One region of the Streptomyces sp. NPDC050085 genome, then DNA from elsewhere that is predicted to be linked to it. Evidence: riboswitches for the same ligand, from Rfam matches in the RefSeq annotation. Region 1 holds a riboswitch; each other region holds the start of a gene.
The links. A riboswitch is a leader RNA that binds a small molecule or an ion and turns the genes downstream of it on or off. The one in region 1 is predicted to bind cobalamin.
Positions count from the first base shown of each region.

Region 2: it holds a riboswitch for cobalamin, as region 1 does, so the genes downstream of both, ACIBUY_RS36540 (HoxN/HupN/NixA family nickel/cobalt transporter) here and cobN (cobaltochelatase subunit CobN) in region 1, are expected to answer to the same signal.
Region 3: it holds a riboswitch for cobalamin, as region 1 does, so the genes downstream of both, metE (5-methyltetrahydropteroyltriglutamate--homocysteine S-methyltransferase) here and cobN (cobaltochelatase subunit CobN) in region 1, are expected to answer to the same signal.

Region 1 covers NZ_JBITJZ010000003.1:380,045-385,434, reverse strand. Annotated here, with positions in the region: gene ACIBUY_RS14195 (precorrin-8X methylmutase) at 1-455, opposite strand, end outside; gene ACIBUY_RS14190 (cobalamin biosynthesis protein CobG) at 448-1,581, opposite strand; cobalamin riboswitch at 1,636-1,774, shown strand; gene cobN (cobaltochelatase subunit CobN) at 1,808-5,390, shown strand, end outside.
Region 2 covers NZ_JBITJZ010000016.1:22,248-27,637, forward strand. Annotated here, with positions in the region: gene rho (transcription termination factor Rho) at 309-1,493, shown strand; gene ACIBUY_RS36525 (GNAT family N-acetyltransferase) at 1,536-2,027, shown strand; gene ACIBUY_RS36530 (inorganic diphosphatase) at 2,101-2,604, shown strand; gene ACIBUY_RS36535 (metalloregulator ArsR/SmtB family transcription factor) at 2,597-2,953, opposite strand; cobalamin riboswitch at 3,045-3,259, shown strand; gene ACIBUY_RS36540 (HoxN/HupN/NixA family nickel/cobalt transporter) at 3,290-4,405, shown strand; gene ACIBUY_RS36545 (CaiB/BaiF CoA transferase family protein) at 4,469-5,390, shown strand, end outside.
Region 3 covers NZ_JBITJZ010000007.1:5,268-10,657, reverse strand. Annotated here, with positions in the region: gene ACIBUY_RS25355 (phosphoketolase family protein) at 1-1,530, opposite strand, end outside; gene ppk2 (polyphosphate kinase 2) at 1,593-2,375, shown strand; gene ACIBUY_RS25345 (NUDIX domain-containing protein) at 2,422-2,874, opposite strand; cobalamin riboswitch at 2,942-3,168, shown strand; gene metE (5-methyltetrahydropteroyltriglutamate--homocysteine S-methyltransferase) at 3,330-5,390, shown strand, end outside.

The DNA.
Region 1 (5,390 bases):
CCGTTCGCGATCATCTCGAGGAGGTGGAAGAGGGCGGTGGGGGCGTTGCCGATGGCGACGACGGCCCCGTCGAGCCGGTCGCGCCACAGCTCCAGGGCGGCAGCACTCCGCGTCGTCCCCAACTCGGCGGCCAGCGCGGCCACTTGAGGGTCCCGGAGCGTGCACAGTACGTCGTTGTCGGCGGGCAGCCGCTTGCGCGTCACGCCGCTCGCGACCATGTGCGCGTCGCAGAGGATGGGCGCCCCGGCGCGCAGTGCGGCACGGGCCTTGGCGACCACCTGGGCCGAGTGGCCGATGTCCTGTACGAGATCCACCTGACCGCAGGCGTGGATCATGCGGACCGCGACCTGGGCGACGTCGGCGGGCAGGCCCGCGAGCCCGTCCGCCGCCTCGGCGCGGATGGTGGCAAAGGACTCGCGGTAGATCGCCGCGCCGTCCTTCTCGTAGTCATACACGGGGTTCGGCTCTTTCGGTGGGGTCGGTGATGTCGTACGTGCCATGAGGGCGGGCCACGATGTCGATGTAAGGACCGGTCGGGTGACCGCAGCGCCGCTCGCAGCCGGACCAGTAGGTGGGCAGGGCCGGATGGGCCTCGCCGATCCGCGCGGTGGCGTCGGCCCGTACGTCGGCATGGGACTTGGCGCATCCGGGCCGCCCGATGCAGGCGCCGACGCGGGTCCAGGGGGAGTCGGTGTCGTACGCCGTGACGCCGGGCACGACGACGCGGCGCCAGGGGGTCAACCGGAGCTCTTGGAGGGGGTGTTGGGCGGCCAGTTCGATGAGGTCGCGCCAGTGGGTGGGAGTGAGGGTGCCGAAGGGGGGCGCGAAGCCACATTCAGCCCCGCCGGCGATTGAGGCGCGGGGTCCGGGGCGGAGCCCCGTGGCCTGCACGCCGACCTGCTCCAGCCGCTCACCCACCAGCCGCCCCAACTCGCCCTCCGGCAACCCGAGTTCGGCCACCCGCCATACGCGACGTCCAGTAATGCTCCGAGCCGCCTCGACAAAAACCTCAGCCGCGACAACCGCAGCCCGGGCCCCGTCCTCGTACGCCACAGAGAACTCGGCCCCGTCGACACAGAGCACGCCCCGGCCCCCCGGAACCCCCCGCACCAACACATCCGGCCGCAGAGAAGCCACATCCCCCCGCCCGTCATCCAGGGCAAAGAGGAACCGCCCCGACAACCCCGGGGTCACGGCACTCGCACACAGCCCCGCATCAAGCCCGTTCAACCAGGACCGCACGTCCACGAACCCGCCCCCGTCGAGCCCCGACATGGGCGAGGCCACGACATTGCGCACCCGCTCGTGCGCGGCGGAGGGCAACAGCCCGGCGGCCGAGAGCGCGGCGGCCAACTCGGCGTCACACCCGCCCCGCAACCCCCGAAGCTGCACGTTCCCCCGGGACGTGAGGTGCAGCAGCCCGTCCCCGAGCCGCCCCGCGACCTCCCCGAGGGCCCGCGCCGCGGCCACGCCCAGCACCCCGCCGGGTATCCGCACCCGCGCCAGGAACCCGTCGTCCGCGGCGTGCAGCCGCAGCGCGCCCGGGCAGGCGTCGCCGGGGGACATGGGGGAATCGGACATGCCGGGGAGCATACCCATCGCTCTGTGACGGGCATCCCGTACCGGGCGCGGGCCCCGACCCGTACGATGAGCGGTGCCATCGACGGCGACAGGGGAGGAAGCCCGGTGCGAATCCGGCGCGGTCCCGCCACTGTGAGCCCTCTCATAGCCAGAGGGTGAGCCAGGAACTCCCGCCGTCACATGAACCACCCGGGGCGCGGACACCCCGAGGAAGGCCAGCCGACGCATGCTCCTGCTCCTGTCGACCTCCGACACGGACCTGCTCAGCGCCCGCGCGGCGAACACCGCCGCCGACGCCCCGGTCACGTACCGCTTCGCGAACCCTTCCCGGCTGCCGCTGGACGACCTCGACGCGCTGCTCGACGGCGTCGACCTCGTCGTCGTCCGTCTCCTCGGCGGCGTCCGCGCCTGGCAGGACGGCATCGACCGGCTGACCGCGGCCGCGATCCCGATGGTCGTGCTCAGCGGTGAACAGGCCCCGGACGCCCAGCTGATGGCGGCCTCCACGGTCCCGGTCGGGATCGCGGCGGAGGCCCACAAGTACCTGGCGCACGGCGGCCCGCAGAACCTGGCGCACCTCGCCCGCTTCCTGTCGGACACGGTCCTGCTCACCGGCCACGGCTTCGAACCGCCCGCGGCGGCGCCGACCTGGGGCGCGCTCGACCGTCCGGAGGCGTCCGGGCAGGGCCCGACCATCGCGGTGCTCTATTACCGCGCCCACCACATGAGCGGCAACACGGCGTTCGTGCACGCCCTGTGCGACGAGATCGAGCGCGCGGGCGGCCGCCCCCTCCCGCTGTACGTGGCCTCTCTGCGCGCCCCCGAGGCCGAGTTGATCGACGCGCTGCGCGCCGCCGACGCCATCGTCACGACGGTGCTCGCGGCGGGTGGCACACGGCCGGCGGAGGCTTCGGCGGGCGGCGACGACGAGTCGTGGGACGCGGGCGCGCTCACCCGGCTCGACGTCCCGATCCTCCAGGCCCTGTGCCTGACGTCCTCCCGCGCGGACTGGGAGGAGAACGACGAGGGCGTCTCCCCGCTGGACGCGGCGAGCCAGATCGCGGTGCCGGAGTTCGACGGCCGCCTCATCACGGTCCCGTTCTCCTTCAAGGAGATCGACGAGGACGGGCTGCCCGCGTACGTCGCCGACGCCGAGCGCGCGTCCCGCGTGGCCGGGATCGCCGTACGCCACGCACGCCTGCGCCACATCCCGGCGGCGGACAAGAAGCTGGCGCTCGTCCTGTCCGCGTACCCCACCAAGCACTCCCGCATCGGCAACGCGGTCGGCCTGGACACCCCGGCCTCCGCGGTGGCGCTGCTGCGCCGACTGCTGGACGAGGGCTACGACTTCGGGGACCGGGCCGACATCCCGGGCCTGGTCTCGGGCGACGGCGACGAGTTGATCCGGGCGCTCATCGACGCGGGCGGCCACGACCAGGACTGGCTCACGGAAGAGCAGCTGGCCGCCAACCCGGTCCGCATCCCGGCCGCCGACTACAAGCGCTGGTACGCGACGCTGCCCCAGGAACTCCGTACGAACGTCGAGCAGCACTGGGGCCCGCCGCCCGGCGAGATGTTCCTCGACCGCTCCCGCAACCCCGAGGGCGACATCGTGCTCGCGGCCCTGCGCCGCGGCAACCTCCTCATCCTCATCCAGCCGCCGCGCGGCTTCGGCGAGAACCCGATCGCGATCTACCACGACCCCGATCTGCCGCCGTCCCACCACTACTTGGCCGCGTACCGCTGGATCGCGGCGCCCGCTGCCGACAACGGGTTCGGCGCCGACGCGATGATCCACCTCGGCAAGCACGGCAACCTGGAGTGGCTGCCCGGCAAGAACGCGGGCCTGTCCGCCGCCTGCGGCCCCGACGCAGCGCTCGGCGACGTCCCGCTGATCTACCCGTTCCTGGTCAACGACCCGGGCGAGGGCACCCAGGCCAAGCGCCGCGTCCACGCCACGCTCATCGACCACCTGGTCCCGCCGATGGCCCGCGCCGACAGCTACGGCGACATCGCCCGCCTGGAACAACTCCTGGACGAGCACGCGCAGATCGCGTCGATGGACCCGGCGAAGCTCCCGGCGATCCGGGCCCAGATCTGGACCCTCATCCAGGCCGCGAAGCTCGACCACGACCTGGGGGTCGAGGACCGCCCCGAGGACGAGGGCTTCGACGACTTCATCATGCATCTCGACGGCTGGCTCTGCGAGATCAAGGACGTCCAGATCCGCGACGGCCTCCACGTCCTGGGCAACCCCCCGGCAGGCCCCGACCGGGTCAACCTGGTCCTCGCGATCCTCCGGGCCCGCCAGATCTGGGGCGGCACGACCGCCCTGCCGGGCCTGCGCGAGGCCCTGGGCCTGGACGAGTCGAAGGCGACCCGCACGGACGCGGACGCGGTCGAGGAACAGGCCCGCGCCCTGGTCGAGGCCATGGAGGCCGCGGACTGGAACCCGGAGTCCGTCCCCACCGACGTATCGGACCAGGTCCGCGCCATCCTCGACTTCGCCGCACGAGAGGTCGTCCCCCGGCTCAGCCGCACCACCGACGAACTCGACCACGCCGTAAGGGCATTGGAAGGCCGCTTCATCCCGGCAGGCCCCAGCGGCTCCCCCCTGCGCGGCCTCGTCAACGTCCTGCCGACCGGCCGCAACTTCTACTCCGTCGACCCGAAGGCCGTCCCGTCCCGCCTCGCCTGGGAGACGGGCCAGGCCCTGGCCGACTCCCTCATCGAGCGCTACCGCCAGGACAACGACAACGCGTACCCCACCTCCGTGGGACTGTCCCTGTGGGGCACGAGTGCCATGCGCACAGCGGGAGACGACGTCGCCGAAGCCCTCGCCCTGCTCGGCATCCGCCCGGTCTGGGACGACGCCTCGCGCCGCGTGACGGGCCTCGAGCCCATCCCGTACGAGGAGTTGAACCGCCCCCGCATCGACGTCACGCTCCGCATCTCCGGCTTCTTCCGCGACGCGTTCCCGCACACGATCGGCATCCTCGACGACGCGGTCCGCCTGGCCGCGTCCCTGGACGAGCCGGCCGAGCGCAATCACGTACGGGCGCACGTCCAGGCGGATGTCGCGGAACACGGCGACGAGCGCCGGGCCACCACCCGCATCTTCGGCTCGCGCCCCGGCACGTACGGCGCGGGCCTGCTCCAGCTGATCGACTCCAAGGACTGGCGCACGGACGCGGACCTCGCCGAGGTCTACACGGTGTGGGGCGGCTACGCGTACGGCCGCGGCCTGGACGGACGCTCGGCCCGCACCGACATGGAGACGGCGTACAAGCGCATCGCGGTGGCCGCCAAGAACACCGACACCCGCGAGCACGACATCGCCGACTCCGACGACTACTTCCAGTACCACGGCGGCATGGTGGCGACGGTCCGTGCGCTGCGCGGCACGGCCCCCGCCGCGTACATCGGCGACTCGACGCGTCCCGAGACGGTCCGCACCCGCACGCTCGTAGAGGAGACGTCCCGCGTCTTCCGCGCCCGCGTCGTCAACCCCAAGTGGATCGAGGCGATGCGCCGCCACGGCTACAAGGGCGCCTTCGAACTCGCGGCGACGGTCGACTACCTCTTCGGCTACGACGCGACGACCGGCGTGATCGCCGACTGGATGTACGACAAGCTCACGCAGACGTACGTACTCGACGAGACGAACCGCCAGTTCCTCTCCGAGGCCAACCCGTGGGCGCTGCACGGCATCGCGGAGCGTCTCCTGGAGGCCGAGTCCCGCGGCATGTGGGAGAAGCCGGACCCGCAGACCCTTGAGGCCCTCCGCCAGGTGTACCTGGAGACGGAGG
Region 2 (5,390 bases), on a different contig from region 1:
GGGCCGGGTGCTACCTTCTACGTGGCACGTGTGTACGCCCCTTCTGAGGCGCCGGTGCCGATCCACTCTCTTCAGCGCCTGAGCGCTCACCCTTCCCGGTCAGTGCCGCAGCGTGCGTCATCCCTGGTCAACAGGTTCTCGGCGGGTTCTCGCCCGCCCCTGCACTGCCAGGTTCCCTCCCGGCCGCGGGCCTCTTCGCCCGCCTTCCCCGGGGCGCGGTCCACCGCCCCCGACGCAGTCGCCGGAGCCATTCCCCCTTCCTTCCCTGCCCGCGTACGAACAGCGTCCGCGAAAGGACCGTGATCACCATGACCAGCTCCACCCTGGAGAAGCCTCCCGCTCCGGTCGAGGCTTCCGCACCCGCATCCGTATCCGTATCCGCACCTTCCAAGGCTCCCGTCCGAGCCGCCGGCGTCCTCGACATCGGCGCGAACGGGCAGGGCCACCTGCGTGCGGGCGATCTGCAGGCGACACCCCGTGACGTCCAGGTCCCCGCCGCTCTCATCCGCCAACTCGGCCTGCGCAAGGGCGACTTCGTCGACGGGCTGTGCGCGAAGGCGCACACCCTGACGCACGTCGAGACCGTCGGCGGCGCCCCTGCCGCCGCGGCCCGCACCCGCCCGCGCTTCGCCGACCTCACTCCCCTGCACCCCGCCGAGCGGCTGCGCCTGGAGAGCCCGGCGAGCGGGCTCGCGGGCCGGATCGTCGATCTGTTCACCCCGGTCGGCAAGGGTCAGCGCGGCCTCGTCGTCGCGCCGCCCAAGACCGGCAAGACCGTGCTCCTGCAGCAGCTCGCGGCGGCCGTCGCCACGAACCACCCCGAGACTCACCTCATGGTGGTGCTCCTCGACGAGCGCCCCGAGGAGGTCACCGACATGCGCCGGTCCGTGCGCGGCGAGGTGTACTCCTCGACGTTCGACCGTCCGGCCAAGGCGCACATCGCGCTCGCCGAACTCGCGGTGGAGCGCGCCAAGCGCCTTGTCGAGCAGGGCCGCGACGTGGTGATCCTGCTCGACTCGCTGACCCGGCTGTGCCGGGCCCACAACAACGCCGCCTCCTCGGGGGGCCGCACCCTGTCGGGCGGTGTCGACGCGGCCGCACTGCTCGGCCCCAAGCGCCTGTTCGGCGCGGCCCGCAACACGGAGGAGGCCGGATCCCTGACGATCCTCGCCACCGCCCTGGTCGACACCGGTTCGCGCGCCGACGACTACTTCTTCGAGGAGCTCAAGAGCACCGGCAACATGGAGCTGCGCCTGGACCGCACGCTGTCCGACCGCCGCGTCTACCCGGCCGTCGACCTCACCCCCTCCGGTACCCGCCGCGAGGAACTCCTGGTGTCCGCCCCCGAGTTGACCGCCGTACGCGGACTGCGCCGGGCCCTGCAGGGCCGCGACGGGCAGTCCTCGTACGAGGCCCTGCTCGACAAGCTGCGCCGCACCCCGGACAACGCCGCGTTCCTGCGCCAGGTCCACTCGACGGTGCCCACGGGCTGACCCGCCGCCGCGCCCGACCCCCGGATGCGTAATACTCAAGACATGACAGCGAGCATTACGCGCCCCGGGGGTGACCCGGCCGTCACCGTACGCCGGGCGACCGCGCGCGACGCCAGGCGTCTGACCCGGCTCGTGCGCGGCTCCCGCGCCTACGAGGGCCCGTACGCGGCGATGGTCGCCAGCTATCGCGTGGGCCCCGACTACATCGAGGCGCACCGGGTCTTCGTCGCGGCCGACGACGCCGACGACCGGGTCCTCGGCTTCTACTCCCTGCTCCTCGCGCCGCCGGAGCTGGACCTGATGTTCGTCGCGAACGACGCGCAGGGCCTCGGCATCGGGCGCCTGCTCGTCGCGCACATGCGGGGCGAGGCGCGCGCCGCGGGGCTCGCCGAGGTCCGCGTCGTCGCCCACCCGCCCGCCGAGGGCTTCTACCGCAGCGTGGGCGCGGTGCGCACCGGAACGGTGCCCGCGCGTCCGCCGGCCGTCGCCTGGGACCGGCCCGAACTCGTATTCCCCGTCCTCCCCGCGGTCTGAGGGGTTCCGCCCTCGCCCCGTACGGCGCACACTCGGGTCGTCGGAATGCGGGCAATGGGGCAAGGAGGCCACATTGGGCGGCAGCGAGGCGCGCGACGAAGCGTTCGACGTGATCGTGGAGATCCCGCAGGGCTCCCGGAACAAGTACGAGATGGATCACGAACTCGGCCGGATCCGCCTGGACCGGATGCTGTTCACCTCGACCCAGTACCCGGCGGACTACGGCTACATCGAGGGCACGCTCGGCGGCGACGGCGACCCGCTGGACGCGCTCGTGCTCACCGGTGACGCCACGTTCCCCGGCTGCACCATCGAGTGCCGGGCCATCGGCATGTTCGTGATGAGCGACGAGAAGGGCCCGGACGAGAAGATCCTCTGCGTCCCCGCCCACGACCCGCGCCACGCCTCCACCCAGGACATCGAGGACATCCCCGAGTTCGACCGCCTGGAGATCACGCACTTCTTCGAGGTCTACAAGGACCTGGAGCCCGGCAAGTCCGTGGACGGCTCCCACTGGGAGGGCCGGGACAAGGCGTACGAGGAGATCAGGCGGGCGCGCAAACGCCGGCTCAGCTGACCTTGCCGACCCGGTCGACGAGCTCGCCCACCACACCGTCGACCACCCGGTACCGCACGACCCGACCCGCCTTCTCCCCCGCGACGATCCCCGCGGCCCGCAACAGGCGCAGTGCCTGGGACACGGCAGCCCCGTTCATGCCGGAGGCCACCGCCAGGTCGGACACGGCCAGCGGTCCCACGCGCCGCAGCGCGAGGAGCAGGGCAAGCCGCCGGGGATCGGCCAGCAGGGAGAACCGCTCCGCCCACGCCCGCACCTCCTCGACGTCCCCGATCGCCGCGACGGCGTCGCAGACGCGGTGGCCGTCGATGGTGGGGTGGTCGGCGCGCTCGGCCGGTACGCGATGCATGGCCGGAATTCTCTCAAGCCCGCGGGCGCACCCCGGTGTGATCTTGCATACCTGCACAGGTGTGCAGCTATGCAGCCGAAGGCCGGCGACCCTAGGGTGGGCGGGCCGTGGTGTTCGGGAAGACCGGTGACGGCCCCTCAGGGGCCAAGTCCGGAGCGGCCCTCGCCACTGTGATCGGGTTCCGGACCCCCAGGTCCGGAGCGCACCGCACCAGCACGCCACTGGTGGCCGCAGGGCCGCTGGGAAGGCAGGAGCGGCGGCGCACGCCCGTAAGCCAGGAGACCGGCCACGGCATCTCACGAAGTGATCCACGAGGTGCTGGAGCGTGATCGACGCATGACCCTGCCCGCGAACTCCCCTGCGCGGACGACGAGTTCGACCCCTGCCTTCCGCTGGCGCCGCGAGGACACCGTGCGCACCGCGGGGCTCCTGGCGGTGATCCTCGCCCTGCACGTCGTCGCGTTCGGGGTGCTGTTCCTGCTGGTCGTCCCCGGGCACTACGAGGTCGGCAACAAGGCCTTCGGACTCGGCCTCGGCATCACCGCGTACACCCTGGGCATGCGGCACGCCTTCGACGCCGACCACATCGCGGCGATCGACAACACGACCCGCAAGCTCATGGCGGACGGCAAACGCCCGGTGTCGGTGGGCTTCTGGTTCGCGCTCGGCCACTCCAGCGTGGTCGTCGCCATGGCGGCACTCGTCGCGGGCGGCGCCGCCCTCGCCGGCACACTGATGAACGACGATTCGCGCACCCACCAGGTGCTGGGCGTCGTCGGCACGACGGTCTCCGGCTCGTTCCTGTACCTCATCGCCGCGCTCAACCTCGTGGCACTGATGGGCATCCTGAAGGTGTTCAGGGCGATGCGCGCGGGCTCGTACGACGAGACCGAGCTCGAACACCACCTGGATTCCCGGGGGTTCATGAACCGCGTCCTCGGCCGCTTCACCAAGTCGATCACCCGGCCCGGGCAGATGTACCCGCTCGGTTTCCTCTTCGGCCTCGGCTTCGACACCGCGACCGAGGTGACGCTGATGGTGATGGCGGGCTCCGGCGCCGCGGCGGGGCTGCCGTGGTACGCGATCGTGTGCCTGCCGCTGCTGTTCGCCGCGGGCATGAGCCTGTTCGACACGCTCGACGGCACGTTCATGAACTTCGCGTACCAGTGGGCGTTCTCGAACCCGGTGCGCAAGGTGTTCTACAACCTCACCATCACCGGCCTGTCGATCGCGGTGGCCTTCTTCATCGGCACGATCGAACTCGTCGGCGTCCTGCACGAGAAGCTCGACCTGTCCGACACGGTGACGAGCTGGATCGCCGGACTGAACCTGGACAACGTCGGCTACGTGATCGTCGGCCTGTTCGTCGTCGTGTGGGGTGCGGCCATCGCCTACTGGCGCCTCGCCAAGGTCGAGCAGCGCTGGTCCGCTCGGCTTGCCGAGGGCGGCTGACCCGCCCGCCGGGGCCTTCGCATACGGTGCACGGCGACACCGCACGAGCCCGGAGGATCCTCAATGAGCGCCGCCCGCCTGCCCCTTGAGGGCGTCACCGTCGTCAGTCTGGAGCAGGCGGTGGCGGCGCCGTTCGCCACGCGTCAGCTCGCCGACCTGGGCGCACGCGTGATCAAGGTGGAGCGGCCCGGCGACGGGGACTTCGCCCGCCGCTACGACGAGACGGTGCACGGCCAGTCCAGTCACTTCGTGTGGCTGAACCGCTCGAAGGACTCGGTCACGCTCGACGTCAAGACGCCCGGCGGCCGCGACGTCCTCGAGCGGCTGCTCGCCGGGGCCGACGTCTTCGTACAGAATCTGGCGCCCGGCGCGGCGGCCCGACTCGGCCTGTCCGCACGGGAGTTGGCCGAGCGGCATCCGGCCCTGATCGTGTGCGACATCTCGGGCTACGGCGCCGACGGGCCGTGGGCCCACCGCAAGGCGTACGACCTGCTCGTGCAGTGCGAGACGGGCGTCGTGTCCGTGACGGGCACCCCGGACGCCCCGGCCAAGGTGGGCATCGCGATCGCCGACATCGCGGCCGGGATGTACGCGTTCTCGGGCATCCTCACCGCCCTGTACGAGCGGCGGGCCACGGGCACGGCCCGCGCGGTGGAGGTGTCGCTGTTCGAGGCGCTCGCGGAGTGGATGGGCTATCCCGCGTACTACACCGCGTACTCGGGCGGGCAGCCGCAGCGCGTCGGCGCCGCGCACGCGACGATCGCCCCGTACGGGCCCTATGACGCGGCGGACGGGAGGACGGTCCTGCTGGCGATCCAGAACGAGCGCGAATGGGCCTCGTTCTGCGCGGAGTTCCTCGGCGACGCGAGCCTCGCCGACGACCCGCGCTTCCACCGGAACTCGGCCCGCGTCGCCCGCCGCGCCGAGCTCGACGCGATCGTCGCGGCACGTTTCGCCGAGCTGGACGCGCAGCGCGCGGTCGACC
Region 3 (5,390 bases), on a different contig from region 1:
GTTGACCATCGAGTCGACGATGTGGACGAACGCCTCGTAGCAGGAGAACAGCCCGTGGCGGCCGGTGAGGAGGTACCCCTCCAGCCAGCCCTGACAGAGGTGTTCGGAGAGGATCTCCATCACCCGGCCGTCGCGGGCGAGGTGCTCGTCGGTGTCACGGACGCCTGCCTGCCAGGCCTTTCCGGTGACGTCGATGACGGCCTGGAGGCGGTTGGAGGCCGTCTCGTCGGGTCCGACCAGGCGGAAGTCGCGACGGTCGGCGGTGTCGGCCATGACCTGGGCGACCAACTCGCCGAGGACGCGGGTGGGTTCGTGCAGGCTCGTGCCGGGTTTGTCGACGGGGACGGCGAACCGCTCCAGGGGCGCGAGCGGCAGATCGCGGGCGAGGAGGCCACCGTTGGCGTGCGGGTTGGCGCCCAGGCGGTGCGTGCCGTCGGGGACGCAGGCGAGGACGTGCGGGAGCGGCCGGCCCTCCGCGTCGAAGAGATCCTCGGGACGGTAGGAGCGCAGCCACGTCTCCAACTGCCGCAGGTGCTCGGGGTTTTCGCGCACGGCGGCGAGCGGGACCTGGTGGGAGCGCCAGGTGTCCTCGACCGGCAGGCCGTCGACCTCGCGCGGGCCCGTCCAGCCCTTGGGGGTGCGCAGCACGATCATGGGCCAGCGCGGGCGTTCGGTGGCGCCCTCGGTGCGGGCGGCCCGCTGGAGGTGGGCGATGCGGTCGAGGGCCCGGTCCATCGCGGCGGCCATCGCGTGGTGCACCTGGCCGGGTTCGTGTCCGGACACGTGGATCGGCTCGTGGCCGTAGCCGCGCAGCAGGTCGTCGAGCTCGTCCTCGGGGATGCGGGCCAGGACCGTCGGGTTGGCGATCTTGTAGCCGTTGAGGTGGAGGATCGGCAGGACCGCGCCGTCGTGCACCGGGTCGAGGAACTTGGTGGAGTGCCAGGAGGCGGCCAGCGGTCCGGTCTCCGCCTCGCCGTCGCCGATGACGCAGGCGACGAGGAGGTCCGGGTTGTCGAGGGCGGCTCCGTAGGCGTGGGCGAGGGAGTAGCCCAGCTCGCCGCCCTCGTGGATCGAGCCGGGTGTCTCCGGGGCGACGTGGCTGGGCACGCCGCCGGGGAAGGAGAACTGGCGGAACAGGCGCTCCATGCCGGCCGCGTCCCGGCCGACGTCCGGATACGTCTCGCCGTAGGACCCGTCCAGCCAGGAGTTGGCAAGGACCGCCGGCCCGCCGTGCCCGGGTCCCCAGATGCACAGGGCCTCCAGGTCGCGGGCCTTGATCACCCGGTTGAGGTGGGTGTGGACCAGGTTCAGTCCGGGCGAGGTGCCCCAGTGGCCGAGCAGGCGCGGCTTGATGTGCTCGGGTCGCAGGGGCTGGGCGAGCAGCGGGTTCCCCATGAGGTAGATCTGGCCGACCGCGAGGTAGTTCGCGGCCCGCCAGTGCGCGTCGAGCGCCTCGTGTTCGCCGGCGTCGAGCGCGCCGTGTTCGTCGACGTCGAGCGCCGTGTTGTCCGGATGATTGGCCCTGGTCATGGGATTCTCCGTAACGTCGCTGTAGGCATGGGGCGTTGGGCTAGGGGATACGGGGTGGGGCCGTGAACAAGGCGCTGTACGAGCGGGAGTTGTACCGGTTGCAGACCGAACTGGTGAAGCTCCAGGAGTGGGTGCGTGCCGAGGCGGCCCGCCTGGTCGTCGTCTTCGAGGGACGCGACGCAGCGGGCAAGGGCGGCACGATCAAGCGGGTCGCCGAGCATCTCAATCCCCGGGTGGCACGGATCGTCGCGCTGCCCGCGCCCACGGAGCGCGAGCGCACGCAGTGGTACTTCCAGCGGTACGTGGAACGGCTTCCCGCGGCAGGCGAAATAGTCCTCTTCGACCGCAGTTGGTACAACCGGGCGGGCGTGGAGCACGTGATGGGATTCTGTACGCCTGCCGAGCACCGACGCTTCCTCCATCAGTGCCCCCTGTTCGAGCGACTCCTCGTCGAGGACGGCGTCCTGTTGCGCAAGTACTGGTTCTCGGTGAGTGACGCGGTGCAGGAGCAGCGGTTCCGGCGCCGTCTCGAAGACCCCACACGGCGTTGGAAGTTGTCGGCGCTGGACGTCGAGTCGATCACGCGCTGGGAGGCGTACTCGCGGGCGAAGGACGAGATGCTCGTGCACACCGACATCGCGGAGGCGCCCTGGTACCTCGTCGAGAGCGACGACAAGCGCAGCGCCCGCCTCAACATGATCGCGCACCTGCTGTCGACGGTGCCCTACCGGGAGGTCGCACCGCCCGCGATCGATCTGCCACGGCGGCCGCCGGCCACGGGTTACCGGCGGCCGCCGCGCGACCTTCAGACGTACGTCCCCGATCACGCGGCGGGCCTCGTCTGACGTACGTGCCGTTGCCCACGCCGGGCGTCCCGACCCGCTCCGTGGCCTAGAGCACGCCCCTGTCCCGCAGCAACGGCAGCAGATGGCGTTCGACGGCGGGGGCGAGTCGCAGGCCCGGGTCACGTCCGTCGGTCCAGCGCAGGGCGGACAGTTCGGCCGCGGGTACCGGCTCGCCGGTCAACGTCGTGGAGAAGACGGTCAGGTGCATCGGGACGCCTTCCAGGGCTGCCGTCTCCTCCACCACCGCGAGCGGTTCGAGGGTGCCCGGTACGACGCCCAACTCCTCGTGCAACTCCCGTACGAGGGTCTCCTCCGGCTCCTCTCCCGGCTCGGGCTTGCCGCCCGGAACGTAGAAGACGTCCGGCGCCGCCCGCTTGCTGACGACGAGCAGCTTCCCGTCCTCGACCACGGCGGCGGCGACGACCTTCATGACGGTGTGATCCGCGTGATCCGCGTGATCCGTGTGATCGGTGTGATCGGTGTGATTCATGTGCTCCATCCCCGCATTGTGCAGGCCAACCCGCCCGGATCCCGGACCCCCTGGCACCGCTCGACCCACGCCCCGTAGGGTGGCCCGTGCAGCTGGTTCGCCCCGTCCGCCAGGCGGGATGCGTCGCAAGAGGGAACCCGGTGGGAATCCGGGACTGCCCCGCAGCGGTGAGTGGGAACGACCGCCGTCATACGCACTGGGCCCCGAGGAACGGGACCTGGGAAGCGACGGCCAGTAGGTGTTCCGTCTGTGCACGGGACGCGCCCACGAGTCCGAAGACCTGCCAACTGCCCGTGTACGCACCACGCGTACGCGGAGATTCCGGTGACCTCGAGGGCGGGTCGGCGTACCTACCGAGCGGACCACCGCGCCTTGCCGCGCGAGGTCGTGCCGCCGGTCCGTCACTCCTTCTCGACCGCGTCGGTCCCGGGATCCCAGGGATACGTCTCTCGAAGGAGAACTCCGTGACCACCAGCACCGCAGCCGCAACAGCACGGGCCACCGTGCACGGCTACCCGCGCCAGGGACCGAACCGCGAGCTCAAGAAGGCGATCGAGGGCTACTGGAAGGGCCGCGTCACCGCCGACGCCCTCCGTGCCACCGCGGCCGGGCTGCGCCGCACGAACTGGCGGGAACTCGCGGGCGCGGGCATCGGCGAAGTCCCCACCGGCGACTTCTCGTACTACGACCACGTCCTCGACACCACCGTCATGGTCGGCGCGATCCCCGAGCGCCACCGCGCCGCCGTCGACGCGGACGCCCTCGACGGGTTCTTCGCCATGGCCCGCGGCACGCAGGACGTCGCACCGCTGGAGATGACCAAGTGGTTCGACACCAACTACCACTACCTGGTGCCTGAGTTGGGCCCGGACACGGTCTTCGCCGCCGACTCCACCAAACAGGTCGCGGAGCTCGAGGAGGCCCTCGCCCTGGGGCTCGCCGCCCGCCCGGTGCTCGTCGGACCGGTCACGTACCTGCTCCTGGCCAAGCCCGCGCCCGGCGTCGCGGCGGACTTCGACCCGCTCACGCTCCTCGACCGGCTGCTGCCCGTGTACGCCGAGGTCCTCGCCGACCTGCGCGCCGCCGGCGCCGCGTGGGTGCAGCTCGACGAGCCCGCCCTCGTCCAGGACCGCACCCCGGCCGAACTGGGCGCGGCGGCCCGCACGTACCGCGACCTCGGCGCCCTCACCGACCGTCCGAGGCTGCTCGTCGCCTCCTACTTCGACCAGCTCGGTGACGCGCTGCCCGTCCTCGCGAAGGCGCCGGTCGACGGCCTCGCCCTCGACTTCACCGACGCCGCGGCCGCCAACCTCGACGCGCTCGCCGCGGTCGGCGGCCTGCCCGGCAAGCGGCTGGTCGCCGGTGTCGTCAACGGCCGCAACATCTGGATCAACGACCTGGCGAAGTCCCTCAGCACACTCGGCACCCTGCTGGGCCTGGCCGACCGCGTCGACGTGGCCGCCTCCTGCTCGCTGCTCCACGTCCCGCTCGACGCCGCGGCGGAGCGCGACATCGAGCCGCAGATCCGGCGCTGGCTCGCCTTCGCCCGGCAGAAGACCACCGAGGTCGCCATCCTCGCCAAGGGGCTGGCCCAGGGCACGGACGCCATCACCGCGGAACTCGCGGCCAACAGGGCCGATCTCGCCTCGCGCACCGCATCGCCGATCACCCGCGACCCGGCCGTCCGGGCGCGCGCCGCGGCCGTCACCGACTCCGACAGCCGCCGCTCGCAGCCCTACGCCGAGCGGGCCGCGGCCCAGCGCGCCCTCCTCGGCCTGCCGCTGCTGCCGACCACCACCATCGGATCCTTCCCGCAGACCACCGAACTGCGCACCGCCCGCGCCGACTTGCGCGCCGGGCGGATCGACACCGCGGGCTACGAGGAACGCATCAGGAACGAGATCCGCGACGTCATCTCGTTCCAGGAGAAGACGGGCCTGGACGTCCTCGTGCACGGCGAACCCGAACGCAACGACATGGTCCAGTACTTCGCCGAGCAGCTCACCGGCTACCTCGCCACGCAGCACGGCTGGGTCCAGTCGTACGGCACCCGCTACGTCCGCCCGCCGGTCCTGGCCGGTGACATCGCGCGCCCCGGGCCGATGACGGTGCGCTGGACGACGTACGCGCAGTCGCTCTCCGACCGGCCCGTCAAGGGCATGCTGACCGGGCCCGTCACCATGCTCGCCTGGTCCTTCGTCCGCGACGACCAGCCGCTCGGCGACACCGCCCGCCAGGTCGCCCTCGCCCTGCGCGACGAGGTCAACGACCTGGAGGCGAACGGGACTTCGGTCATCCAGGTCGACGAGCCCGCCCTGCGCGAGACGCTGCCGCTGCGCGCCGCGGGCCACGCCGCGTACCTCGCCTGGGCCACCGAGGCGTTCCGCCTGTCCACGGCGGGGGTCCGCCCGGACACCCAGATCCACACCCACATGTGCTACGCCGAGTTCGGCGACATCGTCCGGGCCATCGACGACCTCGACGCCGACGTCATCAGCCTCGAAGCGGCGCGCTCGCACATGCAG